Regions from separate parts of the Arthrobacter sp. NPDC056886 genome, predicted to be linked through region 2. Evidence: predicted binding sites of a transcription regulator. Region 2 holds the regulator's gene; the other holds the start of a gene.

Region 1 (14,196 bases), on a different contig from region 2:
CCGCGGTCCGGGCGGCCTCAGCGGCGCTGGCGATGTCGTCGGCCGGCAGGCCGGTGAGGTCGGCGGCGTCGTCCAGCAGCAGGGCAGCGGACTTCATGCCTTCCTTGACGCGCTGCCCGAACTCGGTGCCGAGCCGGGCGAGCTCGGCATTGACCTCTTTGAGGCGCCCCTGGCCGGCGTCGTCAAGCTGGATGCCTGAGGCCCGGAAGTCCTTGAGGTATTCCTCCACAAGCCGGACTGACTCCGCGTCCAGGGCGTCAGTGTCCAGCGCCGCGAAGCGCTCGTAGAGCCCGCGGTTGAGGTAGACGGCGTCCTCGTGGGCGGAGAACAGCGGGGAGAGACGGGTCTCGAGATCGCGGATGGTGTCCGAGGCGTCCGCGGAAACCAGGGTGAAGAACGAGGCGGACGCCCGTTCCAGAAGCCGGCCGGAGCGTTCCATGGCCAAGGCGGTGTTCTCGAAGGACGGCGCCGCCGGGTCGGAGACGATGGCCTGGATTTCGGCAAGATGCTCGGCCAGGCCCGCCTCGACGGCCTCGGCGTAGTGCGCGTCCTCGATGTCCGAGAACGGCGGCAGGCCGTAGGGCAGGGTGCTGGGGCTCAGGAGGGGATTGGTCATGAAGCGACTCTTTCATGCAGCACGCGGGTTCTCAATGACCACTTCAGTGTGTTGTGATGGCGCCCACCGTAGGATGGGCCCGGTGGGACTGTTCCGCCGCGGCGGAAAATACGGTGAGGCCGACGCCGGAGGCGGCGGCCGGGGCACGGAGCCAGCGGCGGCCAGGGCTGCTGAATGCCGGGGAACCGCTGATGTAGGAACCATAAGGGGAACATGTGGAGACGTTGAACGAACGGCGCCGGACGATCGCCGTGCCCGGTGCCGTGCTGGCCGTGTTCGAGTTTGGCCCGGAACCTGGACCGGACGTGCCCAGCCTGCTCCTGGTGCACGGCTACCCCGATGACCACCGGGTGTTCCTTCCGGCCATCCGCGAACTCTCACGGACGCATCACGTGGTGGCCTACGACACGCGGAACGCGGGCGCCTCCGCCATCCAAGGCCCGGGCGGGGGCTATTCAATGCAGGCCCTCGTGGACGATGCCTTCGCCGTGCTGGCCGGGGTGGGCGTCCGGGCTGTCCATCTGGTGGGGCACGACTGGGGCTCGATCCAGGGCTGGGCCGTCGTCCAGGACGCCCGGGCGGACGGCCTCATCATCCGCTACACGAGTATTTCCGGGCCGGACCTTGGCCACTTTTCCCGCTGGATCCGTGGACGCGTCCGGACACCGGGGGCCTGGCCGCAGCTGGGCGCGCAACTGCTGCGCAGCTGGTATATAGGAGCGTTCCTGGTCCCGGTCTTGCCGGAGGCGTCCTGGCGGCTGTTCCTGACCCGGCGCTACGAAAAGATGGCCAAGCGCGACGTCGGCAACGATCCCATCCGCGGCCTGGCACTGTACCGCAGCAACTTCCGCGGCCGGCGGCGGAACCCGGCCGCCCCAACCCGGGTGACCGTCCCTGTCCATGTAGTGGTGCCGCTGCAGGATCCGTTCCTCACGCCGGCCCTCGTGGAAGGGCTTGACTCGTGGGTGGACGATGTCACGGTGACGCGGGTGGACAGCGGCCACTGGTGGCCCGTGACCCGGCCGGCCGAATTCGCGGCACTGCTGCGGCAGCCCGTGACGACGCCGTAAGGCGGCGACGTGACAGCGCAGACAGACCGGCGGGATCAGGTGCCGCGGACCGGCGAGTTCCGCAACGGGATGCAATACCTGACGTGGGGCCGGGGCGCCAAATCCCTGCTCTTCGTCCAGGGCGGACCGGGAAGCGTTGTGCCCCAAGGGGTGCTGCGCGGATTGTTCCGGCGGGGGTTTGCTGCCTACGAGGACGCCGGGTACGCCATCTGGATTGTCACCCGCCGGCGGAACATGCCGGCGTCGTACACAAGTGCAGACATGGCGGACGACTACGCGGAACTAATCGCCGAGGAGTTCGGCGGCCGAGTGGACCTGGTGGTGGCCGAGTCATTCGGCGGGACGATCGGGCAATACCTGGCCGCCCGCCATCCGCAGTCCTTCGGGCATATCGCCTTGGTGGTCACGGCGGCCGAGGTGAGCGCGTGGGGCAAGGACGTGGACAATCGGCTGGCCGCCGCCGTCGCCGCCGGGGACCCAGACCGCGCGGGAACGGTCCTGGCTGAGTCCCTCCTCCCAGGCCCACGGACCCGCTGGCTGCGGGAACTGCTGGGACCCCTTGTCGGCAGGCGCGTGCTGGGCCGCTCCGGGTGCGCCGCCGCGGACGTCCTTACGGAGGCGCGGGCCGAGTCGGGGTTCGATGCGCGGGCGGTGCTGCCGCTCATCCGTCCGCCCGTGCTGCTGCTCTGCGGAGGGCGGGACGCGTTCTTCCCCAGGGCGGTGGCGGAGGAGACCGCGCGGTTAATTCCAGACTGCACGCTGATCGTCTACGAGCGGTGGGGCCACTTGCGGGTGGGATCGAGCAGGCGGGTGCCGCGTGATGTCCTGGCCTTTGTCCGGGCCCACTGACGGCAGATTGGGCCGGTGGATAGCCCGTGGAGCATTCTTGCCGCATAGGGTCGGCCGGCCTAATATTTCGAATCGAACTCGTAGGGGGTGTGCATGACGAACCAGCCCAAACCATTCGAAGTCCACGAGTCGGGGGCCCTGTTTCACGGGACGAAGGCGGACCTGGCGGTAGGGGACCTGTTGACGCCCGGACGCGGCTCGAACTTTGAAGAAGGAAGGACGGCGAATCACGTGTACGTGACGGCAACCTTGGATGCCGCAACGTGGGCCGCTGAACTCGCCGCCGGGGACGGCCGTGGACGGATCTACATCGTGGCACCGACGGGCACGCTTGAAGACGACCCCAACGTGACGGACAAGAAGTTCCCCGGCAATCCGACCCGGTCCTACCGGACCCGGGAGCCGGTGGAAGTCGTCGGGGAACTCGTGGATTGGTTAGGACACTCGCCCGATCAGTTGCAGGCCATGCGAGATGGCCTCGCCGACCTGAAACGCCGGGGCCTCGCGGTCATTGACGACTAGTACCGTTCTCGAAATCTCTGAGGGAGCCGGGTCTTCGATACCTAGGAATCCAGCAGCGCACCGTGTCGCGGTATTGCTGGAATTCTTCGCCGAACCGTTCCTTGAGGTCAGATTCCTCAAGTGGCCTGACGGCGTAGTTCCACACCAGTGAGCCCACCGCCGCGTAGGCAATGACAAGCCATGACTGCAGAATGAGGCCAATCGCGGCGCCTTGAACAATGCCCGCGACCGCCATCGGATTACGAATCCAGCGATACGGACCTGCAATGACCAGACGGTTGGGCATCGCCGATGGCAACGGCGTGCCATCTCCCCGCGTTGACATCACAACTGCCGACCAGAGGCCAAGAGCACTGGCGAGTACGAGAACCGCGACACCTAAGGGACCTGCAAACGATGGAAACGGGAGCCCCACCCCCCAGCGCTGCGCGAGAAACGCTATGGCCAAGGGAAGCACCGCCAGGAAGAACCCCCAGAAGAAGACAATTTGCCCGAATGTTGAAGCCACGTGGATGGCAGCGGACGGGCGGGTGACGGCCGGCCGGAAAGCGAACGGACCCCGGATGATCCACGCAATCGGTACGCGCCCCAGCAAGATGAGGCAGAGCGCGATCAGGGAACCTGCGGTTGCAGCACCCATGCTCAGGACACCCCAGCCCGCTTCGGTTGTGATGGTGGCGTATACCGCCAGCGCGACCGCGACGAAGCCCGTCCAGCCGGTAGCTACTGCCACGGCTGCCCTGACGCCAAATGCCGCCAGGGCCGAGGCCATGACGAACAGCGGAATGTCGAAGACTGCGACCGCGACCGGGTCGAGATTACCGAGAGTCGCCTCGCGAACCATAGGCGAAACGAATACCGCGATCCACCAAGAGAGGCCGGCGACCGCCTGAATGGCGAAATAAGCCCGACCCCACTGAACCAAGGGCTTCACCGACTCAGCCCAAACATTAGTAGCCTTTACCTGCTGGTCGATGGAATTATTCGAGCGGGCACTTCCGGCCCTAGGACGTGGCTTTGTTTGTGTCAAAGCAAATGTTGCCGCCAGCCTACCGAATTCGACCGTGGCCGCCTCGATAGGCTTCGAGTGCGTCTTCTCTGATCCACTTTCTAGTCAGGAAAGCGTCCAGAACGCAGGAAGCGGCGAAGGTCGCCCACGAAATCCACATAGGTGCGAGGTCCGCGAAAACCAATGCCATGACAGCAACCACGAAGCCGGCAGAGACAAAGCCATAGATTCGACGTGCAGAGGTCGCAAATCGTGCCTCTTGCGTCTCGCGAAAGTAGTTCAGCATCAATCCCCCAAGGTTCGAATCGGAGCCTACAGCAAGGGATGCGCCAAATAGCGCCGACGTGCGCCAGATGCCGCTGTCGTTCACAGAAAAGCAGCCGGAATGTCCCAATAGCGTTGGTCAGAACTGGTTTCCGAAATGGAATCCGGTCAAAACGCTGGTGGGTTTTGCCGTGTTGGCAACTTGATGGGCCATGCAAGGTTCAGCACCCTGGGCAATCTTCGGGTGTCCGGGCGCTAGGCGGAGCCCCCGGTCATCGCGGCCAGCCCCCGAGCAGCTACCCGGCGTCGAGCTGGAGGGTCATGAAGACGCTGTGGGGATCGAGCTCGTAACCGGCGAACGGCGGGCAGTCCGTGAAGCCGTGCCGCTTATACAGCCGCCGCGCGGGCGCGAAAAACTCCTGGCTCCCTGTCTCCAGGTACAGCCGCCGGTAGCCGCTGTGCCGGGCCTCCGCCAGAACGTGGCGGAGCAGCGCCGAGGCAACGCCGCGCCCGCGGGCTGCATTCGCGGTGCGCATCGACTTGATCTCAGCGTCGCCGGCCGCCAGATGCTTCAGCGCCGCGCAGCCCAACAGCTGTGAGTCCTCCCGCGCGGTCCAGAAGCTGACGCCGGGTCCGGCCAACGCGGCGGGATCAAGGGCGTGGACGCTTTCCGGCGGGGAGGTCGCGTACATGTCAGCGAGGTGTTCGCCCAGGAGCTGCAGGACGTCCTCCCGCTCCGGGGTGTCGCGCCCAATCAGGACCGTGCCGTTAGAAGTCCCTGCCATTGGGTCAGCGGGGCCGGCGGGCGGCGTGTTCACGCGCCAGCACCGCGTAGGAGTCGTCCGGAGTGCCCGGCGTGAAGTTGCCGTATTTGCGTTCGACGGCGGTCCGGATCAGGAAGTCCGCGAGAGCCGGGTTCTTGGGCAGCAGCGAGCCGTGCAGGTAGCTCGCCACGATGTTGCGGTAGCGGGCGCCTTCCTGGCCGTCGGTGCTGTTGTTGCCGGTACCCTTGGCGGTGGTTCCGAGCGGTTCGACGCCGGGTCCCAGCGTGGTCTGCCCGCTGTGGTTCTCATAGCCCAGGATGCTGCCGAACTCGGGGGAGGAGACGGTGACGTTGCCGATCAGGCGTTCGTCGGTGCCGTGCGTCTCCACGTCCAGGATGCCGATGCCCGGGAGGACCGTGCCGAGCCGGGTCTTGAAGAATTTCCCGAAGAGCTGGTACAGCCCGCAGATTACGAGCATTGGGGTGCCGTCGTCGGCCAGTTGCTTCAGCGTGGACTCGCGCGACAGGAGGTCGTCCTGGATCACGAGCTGTCCGCTGTCCTGTCCGCCGCCGCCGACAATCAGGTCCACGTCTGCCGGGAATGGGTCACCGACGTTGTATTCGAGCAGCTCCGGTGTGTAGCCGTGCCAGCGCAGGCGCTGGGCGAGGACCAGGGCGTTGCCCCAGTCGCCGTAGATGTTCATGTCGCGCGGGTAGAGCTGCAACACGCGGATGGTTCCCTTGCTGGGGGCCGCGGAGTCGTCGGGCGGAAGTTCGTGCCCAAAGGAGAGCTCGTGCGGGGTTTCGGGGGACCGGGGGGTCATGAGACCACCTCCACTGTGGTGATTTTGGACAGCTCGCGGCGGATGGCCAGCATGGCCGTGTACGTGCAGAAGATCCGCTTTGGCTTGCCTTCGCCGCCGCGGATGAACGCTGCCAGCGCCGGCGCGATCTCCGTGTCGACGGCGCCGATGGCGACGTCGTCGTACTGCAGCCGCAGAGCCATGTCGTAGGCGCGGGAGCCGGTGAGCTGGTCCACGCCGCCGACGCGGAGGGTGTCGAATTCGACGTCCCACAGCCAGGACATGTCCCGGCCGTCCGCGTAGTTGTCGTTGATCGCGATCATCGTGGCGTACCCGGCGGCCGGGAACGATTTCAGGCCCAGCCGGAATCCGCTGGGGTTCTTGACCAGCACCAGCTCCAGCGGCAGGCCATCGACCACAAGGCTCTCGCCCCGGCCGAACGCCGGCGCCACCTTGGCCAGGGCCGTGAGCAGGCCGGCCTGGTCCGTACCGATGCCGCGGGCTCCCGAGATACCGCGGGCCAGGGTCAGGGCGGCGGCGGCATTGAAGATGTTGTAGACGCCGCGGAGCAACATCGGCGTGGTGACCGTCGCGCCGTCGTACTCGAAATCGGCGTCGTCGGGTCCCACGCGGCGCAGCACGACGTCGGCGGCCGGCCGGGCGGGGGCGGGCGGCACCGGGCTCCCCGGGGCCGCGCGCATCTCGTCGTCGTTGGGGAAGGTGCTGAGCAGGGAATCGTCCAGCCCGAAGTAGAGCACCTCCGGCCCGTCCAGGGTCTGGGCGATCCGGGCAACGCGCGGATCTTCACGGTTCAGGACCACGGTCCCGGTGGTCTTGGACGCGATGTGCTGGAGCAGTTCGGCGGTCTTGTCGATCTCGCCGAAACGGTCCAGCTGGTCGCGGAGGACATTCAGCAGGAGGCTGTACCGGGGCGGGACCTTGTTGACGAAGTGCACGGCATGCGCCTCGTCTAGTTCCAGAACCGCGACGTCGGCATCGAGCCGGCCCCGCCAGTCCACCTCGCCCAGTAGCGCCGCGGCCACGCCGCGGGTGAAGTTGCTGCCGGTGCGGTTCGTGAAGACCTTCAGTCCCTGGCTCTCCAGCAGTTCCACCACCATCTTCGTGGTGGTGGTTTTCCCGTTCGTGCCACTGACGACGGCGACCCCCTGGGGCAGCGTGGACAGTGTCCGCCGCATGAAATCGGGGTCGATTTTTTCGACCACAAGCCCGGGAAGGGCCGAGCCTCCGCCCCTGAGCCGGGAGACCCGGCGGACGAGTTTGCCGAGCGGAACGCTGAAGTAAAGCATGCTCTGTAATATATCCCAGCAGCGGCATGGAACCCGGACGGCCGGGGCTGGTGCATGCGATCTCCATGCGTACCGCACCGGCGCGGCCCATTATGCTGTGGGGATGACCACCCCCTCTTTTTCCCCTGATTCCCGCGTGGGAACAGGGCTCCGGATCGGCGTCCTGGCGCTGCAGGGCGATTTCCGTGAGCACCTTCACGCCATGGAAACCGCCGGTGCCACCGGCGTCGGGATCCGCCGCCCCGCAGAGCTTGACGGCCTGGACGGACTCATCATCCCCGGCGGCGAATCGACCACGATCGACAAGCTCTCAAGGATTTTCGGGCTCCGGGATCCGCTGCGCGAACGCATCCAGGCCGGCCTGCCCGTCTACGGCTCGTGCGCCGGGATGATCCTGCTGGCGGACCAGATCGCGGACCCGGCCACGGACCTCGCCGGGAACCCGCAGCAGACATTCGGCGGACTCGACATCACCGTCCGCCGCAACGCCTTCGGGCGGCAGCGCGAGTCCTTCGAGACGGATCTCGACTTCAGGGGGCTCGAGTTCAGCGCCGTCGCCGGGGCTGTGGCCCCGGTCCACGCCGTCTTCATCCGCGGACCCTGGGTGGAGCGCGTCGGCGACGGCGTCGAAGTCCTCGCCCAGGTGCAACCGTCCAAAGCAGGCCACCCCGAATCCCTGGACGGGACGGCTAGAATTGTTGCAGTGCGTTCCGGCAAGCTGCTGGCCACCTCCTTCCACCCGGAAGTGACGGGGGAGAAGCGCGTGCATGAACTGTTTATTCGAATGATCAGAGGGGAAGCGTAAAGCATGTCAGGCCACTCCAAATGGGCGACGACCAAGCATAAGAAGGCCATCCTTGATAGCCGCCGGGCCAAGTCGTTCGCCAAGCTGATCAAGAACATCGAAGTCGCCGCGCGCATGGGCGGTCCTGACCTGTCCGGCAACCCGGGCCTGGAACTGGCCGTCACCAAGGCCAAGAAGACCTCGGTGCCCGCTGACAATATCGACCGCGCCATCAAGCGCGGCGCCGGTCTCACCGGCGAGGTCGTGGACTACACCGAGATCATGTACGAGTGCCGCGGCCCGCAGGGCTCTGCCCTGCTGATCGAGTGCCTCACGGACAACAAGAACCGCGCCGCCTCCGAGGTCCGGCTCGCGATCTCCCGCAACGGCGGCACGATCGCCGATCCCGGGTCGGTCAGCTACCTCTTCAGCCGCAAGGGCGTCGTCTCGCTGCCCAAGAACGGCCTCAGCGAGGACGACGTGCTGATGGCAGTCCTCGACGCCGGGGCCGAGGAAGTCAAGGACAATGGCGAGACCTTCGAGATCCACTCCGAGCCGACCGACCTCCAGGCCATCCGCGATGCCCTCAAGGAGGCCGGAATCGAGTACGACACCGATGAGGCCGAGTTTGTTCCGTCGATGCAGGTGCCACTGGACCTCGAGGCCGCGAAGAAGTTCATGAAGCTGGTGGACGCTTTGGAAGAACTCGACGACGTCCAGAACGTCTACAGCAACGCCGACCTCAGCGACGAAGTGCAGGCCGCACTGGAAGCCGAGTGACTCGCTCACGCAGCTGTGATTTTGAGGCCCGGTCTTGACCCTGCGCGTCCTGGGGGTTGACCCGGGCCTCACCCGTTGCGGGATCGGCGTCGTCGACGTCGAAAGGAACCGGAGGGCCACCATGGTGGCCTTCGGTGTGGTGGGAACGTCCCCGGAGGAGAGCCTGGACCAGCGGCTGCTGGTCATCGCCACGTCTATCGACGAGTGGCTCGACCAGTACGAACCGCACGTCCTCGCCGTCGAGCGGGTCTTCTCCCAGCTCAACGTCAGCACGGTCATGGGCGTAGCGCAGGCCTCCGGCGTGGTCATTGCGGCCGCCGCGCGGCGCGGCATCCCGGTGGCGCTTCACACCCCGTCCGAGGTCAAGGCCGCCGTGACGGGAAGCGGGACCTCGAACAAGGACGCGGTCACGAAGCTGGTGACCAAGATCCTCCGGCTGGACGCGCCCCCGCGCCCGGCCGACGCCGCCGACGCCCTGGCACTGGCCATTACCCACGCCTGGCGGGCCGGCAGCGGCGCCGCAGTAGCGACGACGGGGCCGGGCAGCCAGTCTCTCACTCCGGCCCAGCGGGCGTGGGCGGACGCGGAGGCAAAAGCGCGCCGTGCGCGCTGAATGTCGGGCTCGCTTGCTAGGGTATTCGTAGATATGTTCGGATAGCAGGGTTTCCCTCTTATCTGTTCGCTGTCTAGAGATTCCCTTTCTATTTATTCGCTGTTGCCTTTCGCTGTAGACCCAGGAGCCCGGCCTTGATCAGTTTTCTTCGCGGAACCGTAGCGCATGTAGGCCTGTCCTCCGCCGTTATCGACCTCAACGGCGCCGGCATGAGCGTCAACGCCACCCCGCAGACCCTCAGCGGGCTGCGGGTGGGGGATGAGGGGAAGCTCTTCACGTCCCTGATCGTGCGGGAAGACTCGCTGACATTGTTCGGTTTCGCCAGCGATGACGAACGTGATGTGTTCGACATCCTGCTCAGCGTCAGCGGCGTCGGTCCCCGTCTGGCCTTGGCCGTTCTGGCCGTCCACGAGCCGGAAGCCATCCGGGTTGCCGCCCACTCCGGCGACGGCAAGGCCTTCACGAAGGTCCCCGGAATAGGACCGAAGGTGGCCGGCCGAATCGTGCTGGAACTCGCCGGCAAGCTCGTGCCGCACGGCACCGCCGGCGCACCGGCCTCCGCAGCGGTTTCCGCGGAATCCGTCTGGAAGCCGCAGGTCGTCGCCGCAATGACAAGCCTCGGCTGGTCCGAAAAGGATGCCACGGCCAGCATCGACAAATCCCTGGCCGATTCCCCAGACCTGGCCGCTAACGGCAACGTGGCGGAGATCCTCCGCGCGACGCTGCGCTGGCTGGGCCAGGACGGCGCCCGCGCCGGAAACCGGGTAGGCGCGCGTGGCTGAGCCATCGATTACCGCCGGGGGAGAGGAACCGGAGGAGCGGGTCATCGAAGCCGCCCTGCGGCCCAAGAACCTGCACGACTTCGTGGGCCAGCACCGGGTCCGCAAGCAACTTTCCCTCGTCCTGGAGGCCTCGCGGATGCGCGGCCGCAGCGCGGACCACGTGCTCCTCTCCGGCCCTCCCGGCCTGGGCAAGACCACGCTGTCCATGATCATCGCCGCCGAAATGAACGTCCCGCTGCGGATCAGCAGCGGCCCGGCCATCCAGCACGCGGGCGACCTCGCGGCCATCCTGTCCTCGCTCTCTGAGGGCGAGGTCCTGTTCCTCGACGAAATCCACCGGATGTCGCGGCCGGCCGAGGAAATGCTGTACATGGCGATGGAGGATTTCCGCGTCGACATCGTCGTCGGCAAGGGCGCGGGCGCCACCGCCATCCCGCTTGAACTGCCGCCCTTCACACTGGTGGGCGCCACCACGCGGGCCGGCTTGCTTCCCGGGCCGCTCCGGGACCGCTTCGGTTTCACCGGCCACCTCGAGTTTTATTCGGTCGAAGAGCTGGAACTGGTCCTGCGCCGCTCGGCCGGCCTGCTGGACCTGAAGGTCAACTCGGCCGGTTTCAGCGAGATTGCCGGCCGGTCACGGGGCACGCCGCGCATCGCCAACCGGCTCCTGCGCCGGGTCCGGGACTGGGCACTCGTTCACGGCATCGAGCAAATTGATGCCCGGGCGGCGTCCGCGGCCCTGGACATGTATGAGGTAGATAAGCGTGGCCTGGACCGGCTGGACCGTGCCGTTCTCGAGGCCCTCATCACCAAGTTCGGTGGCGGGCCCGTGGGGCTGTCCACGCTCGCGATCGCCGTCGGCGAGGAAACGGAGACCGTGGAAACGGTTGCCGAGCCCTACCTGGTGCGGGAGGGGCTGCTGGGCCGGACGCCGCGCGGCCGCATTGCCTTGGCACCGGCCTGGACACACCTGGGCTTCGCCGTGCCTGCCGGCGTCTTCAGCCAGGATCCTCTGGAGCTGTTCCAGGCCCAAGAGCTGGCCGACGAGCTTGGCGATGAACCGGGCGAGGGCCCCCAGGGCGAATCCGGCGGTGGCCTGGCTGAGAAAACCGGTCCCCAGCGGATCAGAAATAGCCGCTAGCACCGTACTTTCAGCTTTTCCCTTTAGACTGGTATGACGCTCGGCACGTTCGGGTTTTGTTTCCGTGGGCGGAGAGCAGGTAGCCGCCGGCGGTTTGGGGATGGTCTCTCTGCCAGCTTGCTGTGCAGACCTCTGCCCGCGCCGCCCGGAGCAAACGGACGTTGCTGAAAAACAGCTATGCAAGTACAGAACGGAACAATCCCTGTGTTCGGACTTATTTCTGCCCAGACCCAGCCGCAGGCCGGCGGCGGCATCGACATCATGACGATTCTCCTTTTCGTCCTGCTCGGACTTTTCGTCTTCATGATGTTCCGCCGCAACAAGAAGACCCAGCAGCAGCAGGCCCAGCTTCAGTCCAAGTTTGAGCCCGGGGTGGAGGTCATGACGAGCTTCGGGCTGTTCGGCCGGATCGTCAACATCGATGAGGCCGAGAACAAGGTCACTCTTGAGCTTTCCCCGGGGAACACCGCCACCGTGCACCGCCAGGCCGTCACCAAAATTGTGGAGCCGGTTGTCGCGGCCGAGGAGCCGTCGGTTGTTCCCGATGACGCTTCGTCGCTGACCACTGACAAGCTGGGCGCTGAGAGCACGGATGGCAGCACTCCTGTCCAAGACGCACCGCGCATTGAAACTCCGGAGGAAACCCTGCGCCGCCTCAACGACGAAGGCAAAAAAGACAGCTAGTCTGCCTAACTGAGCTATCCCGCGAAGCAACGGTTGCGGGCATCCGTCGGCGGGGGCCAAGAGCCCGCGCCGGCGGATCCGCCGTAAATAATAGAAAGATCGACAATGGCACGAACTGGCCCCAAATACTCAGCCATCAGGATGCTGGTCTGGCTCGGCGTACTCATCGCCGCCATGACTGCTGTCCTGGCAGGCGGCACGATTGCCGGCCAGGCGGGCTGGGCTCCAAAGCTCGCTCTGGACCTTGAAGGCGGCACCCAGATGATCCTGGCGCCCAAGGTTGAGGGCGGTTCGGGTATTACCGAAGACCAGCTCAACCAGGCCGTGGCGATCATCCGCCAGCGCGTGGACGGCTCCGGTGTCGCGGAAGCGGAAATCAGCACCCAGTCCGGCCGCAACGTCGTCGTCAGCCTCCCGGGTACTCCTGCCAAGGAAACCCGTGCGCTGATCCAGGCCTCCGCCGACATGAACTTCCGCCCGGTTATCCAGACTGGCCCCGGCGCAGCCGTCCCCGCTGCGTCCCGGACCCCGGAGGCCCAGCTGCCGAAGCCGACGGCGGCACCCGCCAACAGCAGCGACGAGAACTGGGTTACCCCCGAGATTTACAAGCAGTTCGAGGCGCTCGACTGCGACAACCCCTCCCAGGACAAGCAGCAGCGCTCCGATCCGACCAAGCCGCTGGTGACCTGTGAGCCGGCGTCGGCCAACTCGCCGGCCATCAAGTACATCCTTGGTCCGGTTGAAGTAAAGGGCTCGAACATCAAGTCCTCCTCGTTCCAGCTGCAGCGCGGCGCCCAGGGCGCCGTGACCAACGAATGGGCCGTCAATATCCAGTTCGACGACCAGGGCACTGCCAAGTTCAAGGAAGTCACCGAGCGCCTGTACCAGTTCTACGCCGCCGGCGGCGGCCAGACCGGCTCGGATCCCAAGGCCCAGTTCGCCATCGTCCTGGACGACCAGGTCATCTCCGCCCCGCGTTCCCTCGCCGTCATCACCGACGGCCGGCCGCAGATCACCGGCGGCTTCACCGAGGAATCGGCCAAGGCCCTCTCCGACCAGCTCCGTTTCGGTGCACTGCCGATCAGTTTCGAAATCCAGAGCGAACAGCAGATCTCGGCAACCCTCGGCGGGGAACAGCTCCGCATGGGCATGCTGGCCGGCCTGATCGGCCTCCTGCTGGTTGTGGTCTACTCGCTGTTCCAGTACCGCGCCCTTGGCCTCGTGACCGTGGCATCGCTCGTGATCGCCGGGGTGCTGACGTTCCTGGCCATCGCCATCCTCGGCTGGACCGAAAACTACCGGCTGTCGCTCGCCGGTGTCGCAGGCCTGATCGTGGCCATCGGCCAGACAGCGGACTCGTTCATCGTCTACTTCGAACGCATCCGTGATGAGCTCCGCGAGGGCCGCGGCCTCGTCTCGGCTGTGGAAAACGGCTGGAAGCGGGCCAAACGCACCATCCTCGCCTCCAAGGCCGTCAACCTCCTCGCCGCCGTCGTGCTGTTCTTCGTGGCGGTGGGCAACGTCCGCGGCTTCGCGTTCACCCTTGGCCTCACCGCGATTGCCGACCTCATCGTGGTGTTCATGTTCACCCATCCCACCCTGCAGCTGCTGGCACGGACCAAGTTCTTCGGCGAAGGCCACAGGTTCTCGGGTCTGGACCCGAAGCGCCTGGGTGCCGTCCCGCTGTACCGGGGTGCCGGCCGGGTCCGCACCCCGGAGGACAAGCCCGTGGCAGTGGTGCGCGCGAAGAACACCGGCGCCGCCGCCGAGGCAGAACGCCGGATGACCATCGCAGAACGCCGTCTCGCCGAAAAGCAGGACCAGGCAAAACAGGCACAGCTCGCCGGTACCTCCAAGAGCGCGTCCAAGGAGGGCAAGTAAATGGTCAACTTCTCAACGTTCGGCAATGAGCTGTACTCGGGCAAGCGCTCGTACAACTTCGTCGGCAAGAGGAAACTGTGGTTCCTGATTGCCGGGATCGCCGTCGCCCTCTCAATCCTGATCCCGGTCGCCAAGGGTGGTTTCAACCTCGGCATCGAGTTCCGCGGCGGCTCCGAATTCACCGTCTCCAACGTCAAGACAACCGATGCGTCCCTCGGCGAGAAGGCCGTCAATGACGTCGTGGCGGGATCCGTTCCGCGTGTGGCTAACGTTGCCGGCACCACCATGCGCATCCAGACGGACAAGCTCTCCGACGATGAGACGCTGC
Region 2 (14,196 bases):
CCCGCGTCCTGAGCAGTTCGCTGGTCCTGGCAGGAGTCGGGGGACGCACGGCGGACCAGGCCCTCAGCGCCGGCGTTCCTCCCCGTCAGGTGTGGCTTGCCCTGTGCGACGTCCAAGACGTCCCGCCGGAGCGCCGCCTGGGCCGGGACGTCAAACCCCGCGACACCACCGGACCCCACTGACGCTCCACGCCGCCTGCATGGGCCGACGCCTGACACGCCGCCGGCCGGGACTGGCACTGCCACGCCGCTGGCATGGGCTGACGCCTGACACGCCGCCCGCCGGGACTGGCACTGCCACGCCGCTGGCATGGGCTGACGCCTGACACGCCGCCCGGTTGTTCGAATACCTGTTCGGATAGCGATATGCTTTTTTCAGAGCGTTTTCCCGATGCAGCGTTTTCCACATAGGTGGCTCTCTCGACAACTTTGTCGGAGGGTGCAGGTAGCGTCAGTGATGACAGACGAAGGGCCTACAGGGCCACTCCACAGCGAGAAAGTATTAGAGGTGTGAATCATGGCCGCAGCCCCGGATCGCCAGAAGGCGCTCGACGCAGCGCTTGCCCAGATTGACAAGCAGTTCGGCAAAGGCTCGGTCATGCGCCTCGGCGATGAAGTCCGTGCGCCCATCGAGGTCATCCCCACCGGCTCCATCGCATTGGACGTCGCCCTGGGAATTGGCGGCCTGCCCCGCGGCCGCGTCGTGGAAATCTACGGTCCGGAATCATCCGGTAAGACCACGGTCGCGCTGCACGCGGTCGCCAACGCCCAGCGCCAAGGCGGCATCGCCGCCTTCATCGACGCCGAGCACGCACTCGATCCCGAATACGCCGCGAAGCTGGGCGTCGACACCGACGCGCTCCTGGTCTCCCAGCCGGACACCGGTGAGCAGGCACTGGAAATCATGGACATGCTCATCGGCTCCGGTTCCCTTGACGTCATTGTCATCGACTCGGTAGCCGCCCTCGTTCCCCGCGCGGAAATCGAAGGCGACATGGGCGATAGCCACGTGGGCCTGCAGGCCCGCCTGATGAGCCAGGCGCTCCGTAAGATCACCGGCCGCCTGAGCCAGACGAAAACCACGGCTATCTTCATCAACCAGCTGCGTGAAAAGATCGGTGTCTTTTTCGGCTCCCCGGAGACCACCACCGGTGGTAAGGCGTTGAAGTTCTACGCCTCCATCCGCATCGACGTCCGCCGGATCCAGACCCTGAAAGAGGGCGCGGATTCCGTCGGCAACCGCACTAAGGCCAAAATCGTCAAGAACAAGATGGCCCCACCCTTCAAGATCGCCGAGTTCGACATCATTTACGGCCAGGGCATTTCCCGTGAGGGCGGCATTATCGACATGGGGGTCGAGCACGGCCTGATCAAGAAGTCGGGCTCCTGGTTCACCTACGATGGCGACCAGCTGGGTCAGGGCATGGAGAACTCCCGCCGCTTCCTGCGCGACAACCCGGAGCTGGCATCCGAACTCGAGCGCCTGATCAAGGAAAAGCTCGGCGTAGGCGTGAAGGCCCCGGCCGAAACCGAGGAGTCACCGAAGCTGAAGGCCGTTGACGGCTTCTAACGCAGGAGCGGGCCGTGGGTCAGGGTTCCGTCAGAGGGACCCGGACCGGGACGGCGCTGCCGACCCGCTTGCCGGTTCCGCCGGGCACAGTTCCCGCGGCGCTGGCGGCTCCCGCCGCTCAAGGGCGGCGCCGTCTCCGGAACTGGATCCAGACGCGGACCCGGCAGCGGTTGCTCGCGCCATCGTGTTGCGGCAGCTGACAAATTCGCCCAAGAGCCGGCTGCAGCTCGCGCGCAAGCTGGCCGAGCGCAACGTTCCCGAGGACGTCGCCGACGCCGTGCTGGACCGCTTCGAGGAAGTGCGTCTGGTTGACGACGCCGAGTTTGCTGACTTGTGGGTCCGCAGCAGGTCCCAAACGCGCAAACTTGCCAAGGGGGCCCTGCGGCGCGAACTCGCAGACAAGGGCGTCGACCCGGAAACCGCCGCCGGTGCGCTGGAACAGCTCAGCGACGCCGACGAAGAATCGGCCGCCCGTGAACTCGTGGAGCGCAAGCTGCGGGGCTTCACCGGCGGTGAAGACCGTGCGGAGCGTGACAAGATCACCCGCCGCCTCGCGTCAATGCTGGCCCGCAAGGGATACCAGCCCTCGCTCGCCTTCCGGATTGTGGGCGAGGTGCTCGACGCTGCCACCGGCCGTGCCGATGCCGGGGATTAAGGCTGCTGTTCCGGGGTCTTCGCAGGCCCTGCCACTGCCCGTTACCCATACCCGTTACCCTTAACAAGTGAGTTTTACCATTCCCTCCCCAGCAGCCGTCACGACTTCTCCAGCAACGCCTCCGGCAGTGCCGCCGGCATTCAGTACAGACGTGGCTGCCGCAACGGAAAGTTCCCGGCCGGCCCAGCCCCGCACCTACCAGGTGGGCACCTTCGGCTGCCAGATGAACGTGCACGATTCGGAGCGGATGGCCGGCATGCTGGAAGCCGCAGGCTACGTTCCGTCTGCCGGTGAGCTGGCCGACGTCGTGGTCTTCAACACCTGCGCGGTCCGCGAGAATGCCGACAACAAGCTGTACGGCAACCTCGGCATCCTCGCCCCGGTCAAGGCAGCCAACCCGGGAATGCAGATCGCCGTTGGCGGATGTCTCGCGCAGAAGGACCGGGAGACCATCCTCAAGAAGGCGCCGTGGGTGGACGCCGTGTTCGGCACCCACAACGTCGGTGCCCTGCCGGCGCTGCTTGACCGGGCCCGCCACAACAACGAGGCCCAGCTGGAGATCCTCGAATCCCTCGATGTGTTTCCCTCCACTCTCCCCACCAAGCGGGACTCAGTCTATTCAGGCTGGGTATCGATCTCCGTGGGCTGCAACAACACCTGCACCTTCTGCATCGTCCCGGCCCTGCGGGGCAAGGAAAAGGACCGTCGCCCCGGCGAGATCCTGGCCGAAATCCAGGCGCTCGTGGATGACGGCGCCATCGAAGTAACACTGCTGGGCCAAAACGTGAACTCCTACGGCGTCGAATTCGGCGACCGGCAGGCCTTCTCCAAGCTCCTGCGGGCCTGCGGCGACATCCCGGGCCTGGAGCGCGTCCGGTTCACCAGCCCGCACCCGGCCGCCTTCACCGACGACGTCATTGACGCCATGGCCGAGACCCCCAATGTCATGCCGCAGCTGCACATGCCCTTGCAGTCCGGCTCTGACAAAGTCCTCAAGGATATGAAGCGGTCCTACCGCTCCACCAAGTTCCTGGGCATCCTGGACAAGGTCCGCGAGAAGATCCCGCACGCCGCCATCTCCACGGACATCATCGTCGGGTTCCCCGGCGAGACGGAGGAGGACTTCCAGGCCACGCTCGACGTCGTGGAGAAGTCCCGGTTCGCCACCGCCTTCACCTTCCAGTACTCCAAGCGACCGGGCACGCCTGCCGCTGACCTGCCGGACCAGCTACCCAAGGCTGTGGTCCAGGAACGCTTTGAACGCCTCACGGCCCTGCAGGACCGGATTGCCGCAGAGGAAAACGCCCGGCAGCTCGGCCGCCGCGTCGAGGTCATGGTGACAGCCCAATCGGGCCGCAAAGCCCAGGAAACCCACCGCCTCTCCGGCCGGTCCCAGGACCAGCGGCTGGTGCACTTCTCCGTGCCCGCCGGCGCCGAGGTGCCCCGGCCCGGCGACCTGGTGACCGTCACCATCACAGAGGCGGCCGCTTTCCACCTCGTCTCCGACCCTGCATCGGCAGATGACTACAGCCTGCGCCGGTCCCGTGCCGGTGACGCCTGGGACCGTTCCCAGGCAGACTCCTGCGGCGCCCCCGCCCCGGCCAGCGCGTCGGGCACCTCCGGCGTGTCCCTGGGTATGCCCAGCCTCCCGGTCCGCGGCCGCTAGCGCCGTGCCTGGCCAGCAGGGCACCGCACAGGCCGCCGCGGCCACGGTGGAGCCGGATGCGCTGCCAAGTGCAACGCCGGGTGCACGGCCGGCTGCGCCGCCGGTGATCGCCGTCGTCGGCCCCACGGGGTCCGGCAAGTCAGACCTGGCTGTCGCCCTCGCCCTCGAGCTCGACGGGGAAGTCATCAACGCCGACTCGATGCAGTTCTACCGCGGCATGGACATCGGCACCGCCAAGATCACCGACGCCGAACGCCGGGGCGTGCCGCATCACCTCCTGGACATTCTGGACGTGACCGAGGAAGCGTCCGTTTCGGATTTCCAGCAGCAGGCCCGTGCCCTGATCGCCGACATCCACGGCCGCGGGAAGCGGGCCATCCTGGCCGGCGGCTCGGGACTCTACGTCCGCGCCGTGCTCGATGTCCTGGAGTTCCCCGGTACGGATCCGGACATCCGCCGCCGGCTCGAGACGGAACTGGCCACGGCGGGACCCGCGCCGCTGCGGGAACGGCTGGAAGCAGTGGACCCCGTGTCGGCGGGCAGGCTGGGCGATGACCGCAGGATCATCCGCGCCCTGGAGGTCTTCGAGCTCACCGGGCGCCCGTTCAGCTCCTTCATGCCGGCCCGCGAGTACTTCGAGCCTGCCGTCCAGATCGGCCTCGACGTGGACCGGGAACGGCTCAGGGAGCGCCTTGCCCAGCGCGTCCACGCGATGGTGGATCAGGGGCTGCTGGACGAAGTGCGCCGGCTGGACGCCGCAGGGCTCCGCACCGGCAGGACCGCGCCACGCGCCCTCGGCTATGCCCAGTTCCTCCGGGTCCTCGACGGTGAAGCCAGCCTGGAGCAGGCCGCGGACGAAACAATCATCGCCACCCGGCAGTTCGCGCGCCGCCAGCTGACCTGGTTCCGGGCCGATCCCCGTGTCACCTGGCTGGGCTGGCGCGATCCTGACCTGGTGGCCGAAGCCGCAGCATTGTGCCGCCCGGCGCCCCTTCTGCCGCCGGCGTAGCGATCGGGTCTCGGTCTCGGTCTCTGTCACGGTCACGGTCTAGGTAACGGTCACGGCCGGTCACGGTGCCGGAGCGGTCAGGGCGGACCGGTAACCTTGAAGCATGGACGAATCCCAAGCCGTAGCCGCCGACCGCACTGCCGGCGATACCGCACCGCTCAGCGGTCTGAAGTTTTCCAAAGGCCACGGAACGGGCAATGACTTTGTCCTGATGGCAGATCCCAACGGCACACTCTCGCTCAGCCCCGAGCACGTCGCGGCGCTCTGCGACCGCCACCGCGGCATCGGCGGCGACGGACTCATTCGGGCCGTACCTTCCCGGCTCCTGCCCGAGGGGCAGGAATTGCTGGCCGCGCACCCTGACGCCGAGTGGTTCATGGACTACCGCAACGGCGACGGCTCGCTGTCCGAGATGTGCGGCAACGGAGTCCGCGTCTTTGTGCACTTCCTCATCGCCGAAGGACTCGTGGATCTCCCGGCAGGCGAGTCCCTCGTCATTGGAACCCGGGGCGGTGCCAAGACGATCGTCCGGACAGCTGCGGGCTACGCCGTGGACATGGGCCCCTGGGAGTTCATCTTCCCGGGCGAGGCCACCGCACGGGCCATGGATTCGCTCGTCAGCGCCGAGGGGCTCGAAGTCGCCCGGCCCGCCCTTTCCGTCAGCATGGGCAACCCGCACACAGTGGTGGCCCTGGCCGAGACCGCCGAACTCGAGGCCACACAGCTGTTCACCGCCCCACGGGTAGACCCGACGCCGCCGCACGGGACCAACGTCGAATTCGTCGTGCCGTCCGAACCGCTGGTCCACGACGGCACCGGCACCATCACCATGCGGGTCCACGAGCGCGGGGTGGGGGAGACCCAATCATGCGGCACCGGCGCCTGCGCCGCCGCCGTCGCCATTCGCCACTGGGCCGGCCAGGGCGCACCGGACGCGTGGAACGTCCACGTTCCCGGCGGCGTCGTCGGTGTGAAATTCTTCCTGGGCCCGGAGGGGCACGAACACGTCGAACTCAGCGGCCCGGCCGTGATCGTCGCTAGCGGGACGCTTTCCTGACCCGAAGGATCCGGAACGACTTCGACGTGCTCTCCCGGGTCACGGTGAAGCTGGAGTCGAGTTCGGCCGCCAGCCAGCGCTGCAGCGAGTCGGAGCCGAGGTTCTTCTGCACCACGAGCCAGGCCGATCCACCCGGCGCCAGCCTGGGAACCCACAGGCGCAAGAGGGCATGAAGCTCATCCTTGCCGATCCGGATCGGCGGGTTGGACCAGATGGTGTCAAAGCGCAGTTCGGAGTCCACAGCGTCCGGAGTGCTGGCGGTGACGTTGCTCAGCCCCAACAGCCCGGCGTTTTCGTTGGTGAGGGTCACGCAGCGTTCGTTCACGTCCACCGCGTAGACGTGGGCGTGCGGTGCCCGCAGGGCCATGGTCAGTGCGATCGGTCCCCAGCCGCAGCCGATATCCAGCAGGTTGCCCTGCGGCGCCGGAGCCGGGACGTCGGCGAGCAGCACGGCCGTTCCCTTGTCGATCCCGTCCGGGCTGAAGATCCCTGAGGACGTCTGCAGGCGGCGCGTTTCACCGGCGAGATCCACGGTGAGCGGCTTGCGGGTGAAGGGCCCGGCCGGCTGGGCGCTGAAATAATGTGCAGACTCCATAATGGGCCAGATTAGTTGGCGGCCCGCCCCCTTGGGAAACCGGGCGGGAGCCTTGACGTCTGCTACGCTAAAAAACATGATCTTGATCTCCAAGTAGCCGGCACGGGCCTTGTCCCATCCCCGGGGTGAAGTCTGTCCCAGGAGTGACATCCCGTCCCCGGAGCGACGCAGGTAAACGCCTTCCGCTGAGTGCGCCATCGCTAGGGTGAGTTTTCTCACCCGCTGGGCGCATGCACCACTTGGAATCCAGCCATTTCCTGAGCACCTTGTTGTGCCGGCACCGTGTCCTGCTGGCACCGTGCTCCCCGGGCCGCTCGCAGGCCCGGTTCGGCGGAGGGCACCTACCTCACTGTGTTTACTACAGGCAGCGTTTTCCACAGGCACCGCCTCGCATAGCCAGTGTTCTCACAGCCAGGCGCTTCTGCCGCCTCTACCCAACACCTAGCCACCGCTCCGGACGGAGCCAGCCCCGCCCCGGCACCGTTGCCGCGGGCAATCCAGGAGGCCTGCATGACCCCCCGCCGTCAGCCCAGCGCGAATACCGCCCCACAGAGCACCAATCGGCACTATTCTGAAAGTGCCGAACCCTTAAAGGAGACCATGACCAGCCACCCCAACACCGGACCCGATTCAGCAGCCCAGGACATGAGTCCTGAGGAGATTCAGGCTGTAATCGACCGGATCCTGTCCAAGGACACCCCCGCCCCAGGCGCAGGCCGTGGCGGCGGCTCCGGAGCGGGCGCCAACGGAGGCGCCGGCGTGACCGGCGGCCCGACGTCGGTACTCGGCAAAGCACAGGCCATCTCCCGCCTGGACGAGGTGTACACCAACTTCGACGGCGACCAGCAGGATCTTGAGGAACGCCACGCGTTGCGCCGCAAGGCCGGCCTGTCCACCGAACTCGAAGACGTCACCGAGGTCGAATACCGGCAGTTGCGCCTTGAGCGCGTCGTCCTGGCCGGCCTCTGGACCGAAGGCACCCTCGCGGATGCCGAGAACTCGCTGCGCGAACTCGCGGCCCTCGCCGAGACCGCCGGCTCGGAGGTCCTCGACGGGCTGGTCCAGCGGCGGGCCAAGCCCGATCCCGGAACCTTCCTCGGCTCCGGCAAGGCGCAGGAACTCAAAGCCATCGTGATGTCCACCGGCGCCGACACCGTAGTGGTCGACGCCGAATTGGCCCCGTCCCAGCGGCGCGGCTTGGAGGACATCGTCAAGGTCAAGGTCATTGACCGCACGGCGCTGATCCTGGATATCTTTGCGCAGCACGCGAAGAGCCGCGAAGGCAAGGCGCAGGTGGAGCTGGCGCAGCTGGAATACCTGCTGCCGCGCCTGCGTGGCTGGGGCGAGTCGATGTCCCGCCAGGCCGGTGGCCAGGTGGGCGGGGCCGGCGCCGGCATGGGTTCGCGTGGTCCCGGTGAAACCAAGATCGAACTGGACCGCCGCCGGATCCGCACCCGGATGGCCAAGCTGCGGCGTGAAATCGCCGCCATGAAGCCCGCCCGGGAAACAAAGCGGGCCAACCGCCGTCGTAATGCGGTGCCCTCGGTGGCGATCGCCGGGTACACCAACGCCGGGAAATCCTCGCTGCTGAACAGGCTGACCGACGCCGGGGTGCTGGTGGAGAACGCCCTGTTCGCCACCCTGGACCCCACCGTCCGCAAGGCCGAAACCGCTGACGGGCTGGGGTACACCCTGGCGGACACCGTGGGATTTGTCCGGTCCCTGCCCACCCAGCTCGTGGAGGCATTCCGCTCCACGCTGGAAGAGGTGGCCGACTCGGACCTGATCCTGCACGTCGTGGACGTCTCGCACCCGGATCCGGAAGGCCAGATCGCCGCTGTCCGGACCGTCTTCAGCGAAGTCGACGCGCGCAAGGTTCCGGAAATCATTGTCCTGAACAAGGCCGACGCCGCAGACCCGTTTGTGGTGGAGCGGCTCAAGCAGCGTGAACCGCGCCACGTGGTGGTCTCGGCCCGCACCGGTGAAGGCATTCCGGAGCTGCTCAAGGCCATCAGCGACGGCATTCCGCGGCCCAGCGTGAAGCTTGAACTGCTGATCCCGTACAACCGCGGGGACCTGCTCAGCAAGCTCCACGAGACCGACGCCGAGATCCTCAGCCTCGACCACGAGGAGACCGGGACCCGAGCCGTGGTGATGGTGCGTGAAGGACTCGCAGCCGAACTGGATCCCTTCGTCAGTAATGACTGAGGCTGCGGTGACCAGGGCTGACGCCGGACCTGCTGACGCCGACGCGTCTGACGCTGAATTGGACGCCGCCGGAGGTGCGGGCGCATCGGCCGGCGCCGACGTCGGCTTAGAAGGCGGCTTAGAAGGTGGCTCAGACGCCGAAGGCGACGCCGCTGCGGTTGCGGGCGCGGCCGGTGAGGAGTTCGTGGTTAAACTTCTCGACCGTGCCGTGTCCGGCATGGGCGGCCAGAGCCGCGATGGCCAGCACGAAATGGCCCGGCAGGTGGCGCGCGCGATAGACAGCGGCGACCACCTGCTGGTCCAGGCCGGCACCGGGACCGGCAAATCCCTGGCGTACCTGATTCCGCTGATCGCCCATTCGCTGACCAGCAACAAGCCCACCCTGGTCTCCACCGCAACCCTGGCGCTGCAGACGCAGATCGTGGGCCGGGACCTGCCCAGGCTGCTCAAGACCATCACCCCTGCCCTGGCACGGCCCGTCAAGGTCGCCCTGGTGAAGGGCCGGTCCAACTACGTGTGCCGGCACAAGCTCGAGGGCGGTTTCCCGTCCGAGGAACCTTCCGAGGGACAGCTGTTTTCCCTCGGGGAGGATACCAGCGTGCCGCATTTCGCCGCCGCAGTGGGCGGGCCGTCCTCGCAAATGGGCAAGGAAGTCGTCCGCCTGCGCGAATGGGCTGAGGGGACCACGACGGGGGACCGCGACGAGCTCATGCCAGGCGTCACGGACCGGGCATGGCGCCAGGTCTCGGTCACCTCCATGGAGTGCCTCGGCGCGCAGAAGTGCCCGCTCGCGGCCGAATGCTTCAGCGAGCTGGCCCGGCAGAACGCCGCCGACGCCGACGTCGTGGTCACCAACCACGCCATGCTGGCCGTCAGCGCCTTCGAAGGCCTGGCGGTGCTGCCCGAGTACGACGTCGTGGTGGTGGATGAGGCGCACGAACTTCAGGACCGCGTCACGGGCGCGGTCTCCGGCCAGCTCTCCGTGGCGATGGTGCATGCCGCCGCGTCCGGGGCCCGGAAACACACGGGCATCACCGTGGACGCGCTGAACAATGCTGCCTCCCATCTGGAGCTGGCGATCGACGGCGTCCCGAGTGGGTTGATGCCCAACGGGCTGAACAGCGAGCAGCTGGACTGCATCGACCAGCTGCGCGACGCGTGCCGCGCCGCCCTGTCTGATTCGAAGGGGGACAGCTCCGTGTCGGCCGACGGCGGACGCCAGCTGGCCCGCTCACGCCTGATGGTCATCCTGGAACTCTGTGAGCGGCTCCTGGCAGCGCGCGAAAACCGCGAAGTGGTGTGGTTCTCCCGCAACAGCAGCTTCGACCCGGCGCAGGGCTACTCCCAGCCGGACGAGAGCTCGCCGGCATTGATCAATGTTGCGCCGTTGAGCGTCGCGGGGCGTCTGCGCGAGGGTTTGTTCGCGGACCACACCGTCATCCTGACCTCGGCCACGCTGGCCATCGGCGCTGCCTTCGAGCCGGCTGCCGGCGGCCTCGGCCTCGTTGGCAACGGCGCCCCGAGCTGGACCGGCGTCGACGTCGGATCCCCCTTCGACTATCCGAAGCAGGGCATCCTCTACGTCGCCCGGCACCTGCCCAAACCCGGCCGCGGAACGTCCCCCGAGGCCTTGGACGAACTCGAGAAGCTGATCCGCGCTTCCGGCGGCGGTGCCTTGTGCCTGTTTTCCTCGCGGCGCGCGGCCGAGGAAGCCGCCGAGGCCATGCGGCCCCGGCTGGGCCTCAGCATCCTGTGCCAGGGGGAGTCGACCATGACGGCGCTTGTGCGGCAGTTTGCGGACGAGCCGGACACCTGTTTGTTCGGCACGATGTCCCTGTGGCAGGGCGTCGACGTTCCCGGAGTGTCCTGCCGGCTGGTGGTCATTGACCGGATTCCGTTCCCGCGGCCGGACGATCCGCTGATGACGGCACGCTCGCGGGCCGTCGCCCAGGCCGGCGGCAATGGCTTCATGTCCGTCTCGGCCACGCACGCCGCCATTCGGCTCGCGCAGGGCGCCGGACGGCTGATCCGCTCGACGTCGGACAAGGGCGTGGTAGCGGTGCTGGATTCGCGGCTGTCCACGGAGCGCTACGGCGGATTCCTTCGCGCCGCGCTGCCGCCCTTCTGGCCCACCACCGATTCGTCGATAGCCATGGCGGCCCTGGAGCGCCTGGCCAAAGAATCGGCACAGGCCGCCAAATAGGCAATTGGGGAGCCAGTCGACCAGAAAACGCGAACGTCCCCGTCCGGATTACCGGCGGGGACGTTTGCTTTGGGTTTACGTGGTCCGGGATGACCCGGCCGCAGCCGCTAGAGGGAGCGGAGCACCGAGACGACTTTGCCCATGATGACGGCGTGGTCGCCGAGGATGGGCTCGTACTGGGTGTTTTGCGGCAGCAGCCACGTGTGGCCGTCCCGCTGGCGGAATGTCTTGACCGTGGCTTCGTCGTCCAGCAGCGCGGCAACGATGTCGCCGTTGACGGCATCGCCCTGGCGGCGGACAACCACCCAGTCGCCGTCGCAGATGGCGGCATCGATCATCGAGTCGCCCGCCACCTTGAGCATGAAGAGTTCGCCGTGGCCCACGAGCTGGCGGGGCAGCGGCATGACATCCTCCACCACCTGGTCCGCGAGAATCGGTCCGCCGGCGGCGATGCGTCCGACGAGTGGCACCATTGCGGTGTCAGTGGCGCTGGCGAGTTCATTCACTGACAGGCCGCCGACGGCCCGCAGGCCGCTGGACTTCTCGACTCCCGAAATCGGGGTGGTCCCCTCGTCCAGGGTCAGCGGCATGAGCACTTCCATGGCCCGCGGGCGCTTCGGATCGCGCCGCAGGTAACCGAGCTTTTCGAGCTGGGAGAGCTGATGGGTAACGCTCGACAGGCTGGCCAGACCGACAGTGTCGCCGATCTCGCGCATGGACGGCGGGTAGCCCTTGTCCGTGACGGACCGCTGGATGGTCTCCAGGATTTTCTTTTGCCGGACGGTGAGGCTTTTGGGGGCCCGGGCGGGCTGCGGGCTCCGTGAGGTGGCCCTGCCGCCGGTGGCTTGTGCTGCCATGTTCGCCAACGCCTTTCCGTTCCGCCCGGCTGCCTTGGCTGCTGTCACCGGGAACTTCCGGTCTGAAATGTCAGACCCTGCTGATCAACTACCAATGACTTCACCCAGTGAATTCATTTGTGGTTGTTCTGTCCCTCAAAAATAGGCCAGCCGCAAAGCTTTTTCAAACATTTGTTCTAGCGAGTCTCGACATCGTTCGTTAGTAAGTGCTAAAACAGAACAAGCAGAGTTCGAATATGTGTTCGAGTTCGGAGTTGCGACTCCGGATCCGGTGTTCGGTTCTATGTTCGAAGGTTCGGCCGGTTGGCGGCGAGTACGTGGAGTACGCCGGGCGGCACCGTATGGTCCAGGAGGGCTCAGTTCATGTCAGCTTCAAGCGCGTTTCAAGGCACTTTCGTTCAGGGCGTCACGAATCACCACCGCAGGGCTGGTGCCAGTGGCGTGGTGGATCTCGGCAGCGTCGGCCACAGCACCATCGGCCAGAGCAGCGCAAGCCAGAGCGGCGCCCGCCAGAGCAGTGTCGACCAGACCAGTTTCGGCCAGGGCAGCATCCGTTACGGCAATGTGTACCCGATCAACGCCGGCCCGCGCACCTCCCCGACGTCGCCCGCACCGCTAGGGGTGGCGGCCGCTGTTTCCGCCGGTCGGCCCAAGCAAGCGCCGCTGCGGCTCACCCGGCGCGGACGCTTCGTCTTCTTCGGTGTCCCGCTGATCCTGCTGGCGGCGCTCATTCTGTCGTTCAGCGGATTCCTCAACGCACCCGCGAAGGCGGCGGATTCCGCGGACCAGCTCTCCCCGACACCGACCGTTACCGTCACAGTGCAGCCGGGGGAGTCCCTCTGGGCCATCGCGGGGTCCGTGGCCCCGGAGCGCGATCCCCGCGACGTTGTGGCCGATATCGTGCAGCTGAACAACCTGGATGCCGCGCGTGTGATGCCGGGCCAGGAGCTGTTCGTCCCGTCCAAGTAGCGTCCGGCAAGCCAAGTTCCATCACCCAACTACCCTCACCCAAGTGCCGTTGCAGGCGTCACAGTTTCAGCGCCCGTGCCGGTACCACTTAAACTGGTCACGTGACTGACCAGCTTGAGCGCCTCAACCGACTGCCCCTCCGAACCAATCTGCGTGGCCTGCGTCCGTATGGCGCGCCGCAGCTGGACGTTCCCATCCTGCTCAACGTCAACGAGAACACCCATGGCGTGCCCGCCGATGTCCGGGCGGCGATCACCGAGGCCGTCAGCGCCGCCGCCGTCGGCCTGAACCGCTATCCTGACCGCGAGTTCACCGAATTGCGCGAGGCCCTCGCGGAATATCTTGGCCACGGCCTGGAAGCGGAGAATATCTGGGCCGCGAACGGCTCCAACGAAGTCCTTCAGCAGATCCTCCAGGCGTTCGGCGGCCCCGGCCGGACAGCCCTCGGGTTCCCTCCCACATATTCGATGTACCCGCTGCTGGCCTCCGGCACGGACACTGAGTACATCGTCGGCGCCCGCGCGGCAGACTACGGGCTCAGCGCGGAATCGGCGGCCCGGCAGGTCCGGGAGCTGCAGCCCAACATCGTTTTCCTCTGCTCCCCGAACAACCCCACGGGCACGGGGCTGGGGCTTGATGTCGTCGAGGCCGTCTACGACGCCGGCGAGGCCAGCCAAACCGTCGTGATCGTTGACGAGGCGTACCACGAGTTCGCCCACGACGGCACGCCCAGCGCGCTCACCCTGCTGCCCGGCCGGGAGCGGCTGATCGTGTCGCGCACCATGAGCAAGGCCTTCGCCCTCGCCGGCGCGCGACTCGGCTACATGGCCGCGGCCCCGGAGGTCGCGGACGCCCTGCGCCTGGTCCGTCTCCCGTACCACCTCTCCGCCATCACCCAGGCCGCGGCCCTGGCCGCCCTGCGCCACCGCGAGGCGCTCATGGCGGACGTCGAGGACATCAAACGCCAGCGCGACAGGATCGTGTCCGAACTGACTCGGCTGGGCCTGAGGCCGGCCGCCTCCGACTCCAACTACGTGTTCTTCGGCGGCCTGGAGAACCCCCACGAGGTCTGGCAGGGCATGCTGGACGCCGGTGTCCTCATCCGCGACGTCGGCATTCCCGGGCACCTTCGCGTGACCGCCGGCACTGAGACGGAAACCACAGCCTTCCTTGAGGCCCTTGAACGCATCCTGAACGGCTCCGCAAAGCCGCAGGCCTAGACTTGGTGGGGAGCCCCGAGCACCCCGCCACACTGCCCAACACCCTGCCTTCTTCCAAAGGACACATCTACATGAGCAACACGGGATCCACCGCCGCCGAGGGCCGGACCGCACGCATGGAACGGACCACCAGTGAGTCCTCGGTCCTGGTCGAGATCAACTTGGACGGCACCGGCGTTTCAGACATC

Evidence for each region. Region 2 encodes LexA, which represses DNA repair genes until DNA is damaged. Its sites were predicted from a motif close to TCGAACANNTGTTCGA; they were not measured.
Region 1: a site for LexA is predicted at 9,406-9,421, ahead of ruvA (Holliday junction branch migration protein RuvA). Genes of this name have one in related genera too.

Annotation. Positions count from the first base shown of each region.
Region 1 is NZ_JBHUBT010000002.1:62,384-76,579, reverse strand. It holds gene ACFRJ8_RS03440 (M3 family metallopeptidase) at 1-616, opposite strand, end outside; gene ACFRJ8_RS03435 (alpha/beta fold hydrolase) at 832-1,686, shown strand; gene ACFRJ8_RS03430 (alpha/beta fold hydrolase) at 1,696-2,535, shown strand; gene arr (NAD(+)--rifampin ADP-ribosyltransferase) at 2,629-3,057, shown strand; gene ACFRJ8_RS03420 (methyltransferase family protein) at 3,044-3,991, opposite strand; gene ACFRJ8_RS03415 (hypothetical protein) at 4,107-4,436, opposite strand; gene ACFRJ8_RS03410 (GNAT family N-acetyltransferase) at 4,627-5,115, opposite strand; gene ACFRJ8_RS03405 (type 1 glutamine amidotransferase) at 5,120-5,917, opposite strand; gene ACFRJ8_RS03400 (MurT ligase domain-containing protein) at 5,914-7,203, opposite strand; gene pdxT (pyridoxal 5'-phosphate synthase glutaminase subunit PdxT) at 7,307-8,008, shown strand; gene ACFRJ8_RS03390 (YebC/PmpR family DNA-binding transcriptional regulator) at 8,012-8,767, shown strand; gene ruvC (crossover junction endodeoxyribonuclease RuvC) at 8,802-9,380, shown strand; gene ruvA (Holliday junction branch migration protein RuvA) at 9,515-10,162, shown strand; gene ruvB (Holliday junction branch migration DNA helicase RuvB) at 10,155-11,303, shown strand; gene yajC (preprotein translocase subunit YajC) at 11,565-11,987, shown strand; gene secD (protein translocase subunit SecD) at 12,093-13,868, shown strand; gene secF (protein translocase subunit SecF) at 13,869-14,196, shown strand, end outside.
Region 2 is NZ_JBHUBT010000015.1:40,552-54,747, forward strand. It holds gene ACFRJ8_RS21430 (DUF3046 domain-containing protein) at 1-182, shown strand, start outside; gene recA (recombinase RecA) at 517-1,569, shown strand; gene ACFRJ8_RS21440 (regulatory protein RecX) at 1,754-2,224, shown strand; gene miaB (tRNA (N6-isopentenyl adenosine(37)-C2)-methylthiotransferase MiaB) at 2,376-3,890, shown strand; gene miaA (tRNA (adenosine(37)-N6)-dimethylallyltransferase MiaA) at 3,952-4,899, shown strand; gene dapF (diaminopimelate epimerase) at 5,003-5,956, shown strand; gene ACFRJ8_RS21460 (class I SAM-dependent methyltransferase) at 5,937-6,551, opposite strand; gene hflX (GTPase HflX) at 7,152-8,759, shown strand; gene ACFRJ8_RS21470 (ATP-dependent DNA helicase) at 8,752-10,962, shown strand; gene lexA (transcriptional repressor LexA) at 11,070-11,819, opposite strand; gene ACFRJ8_RS21480 (LysM peptidoglycan-binding domain-containing protein) at 12,441-12,788, shown strand; gene ACFRJ8_RS21485 (histidinol-phosphate transaminase) at 12,890-14,008, shown strand; gene hisB (imidazoleglycerol-phosphate dehydratase HisB) at 14,080-14,196, shown strand, end outside.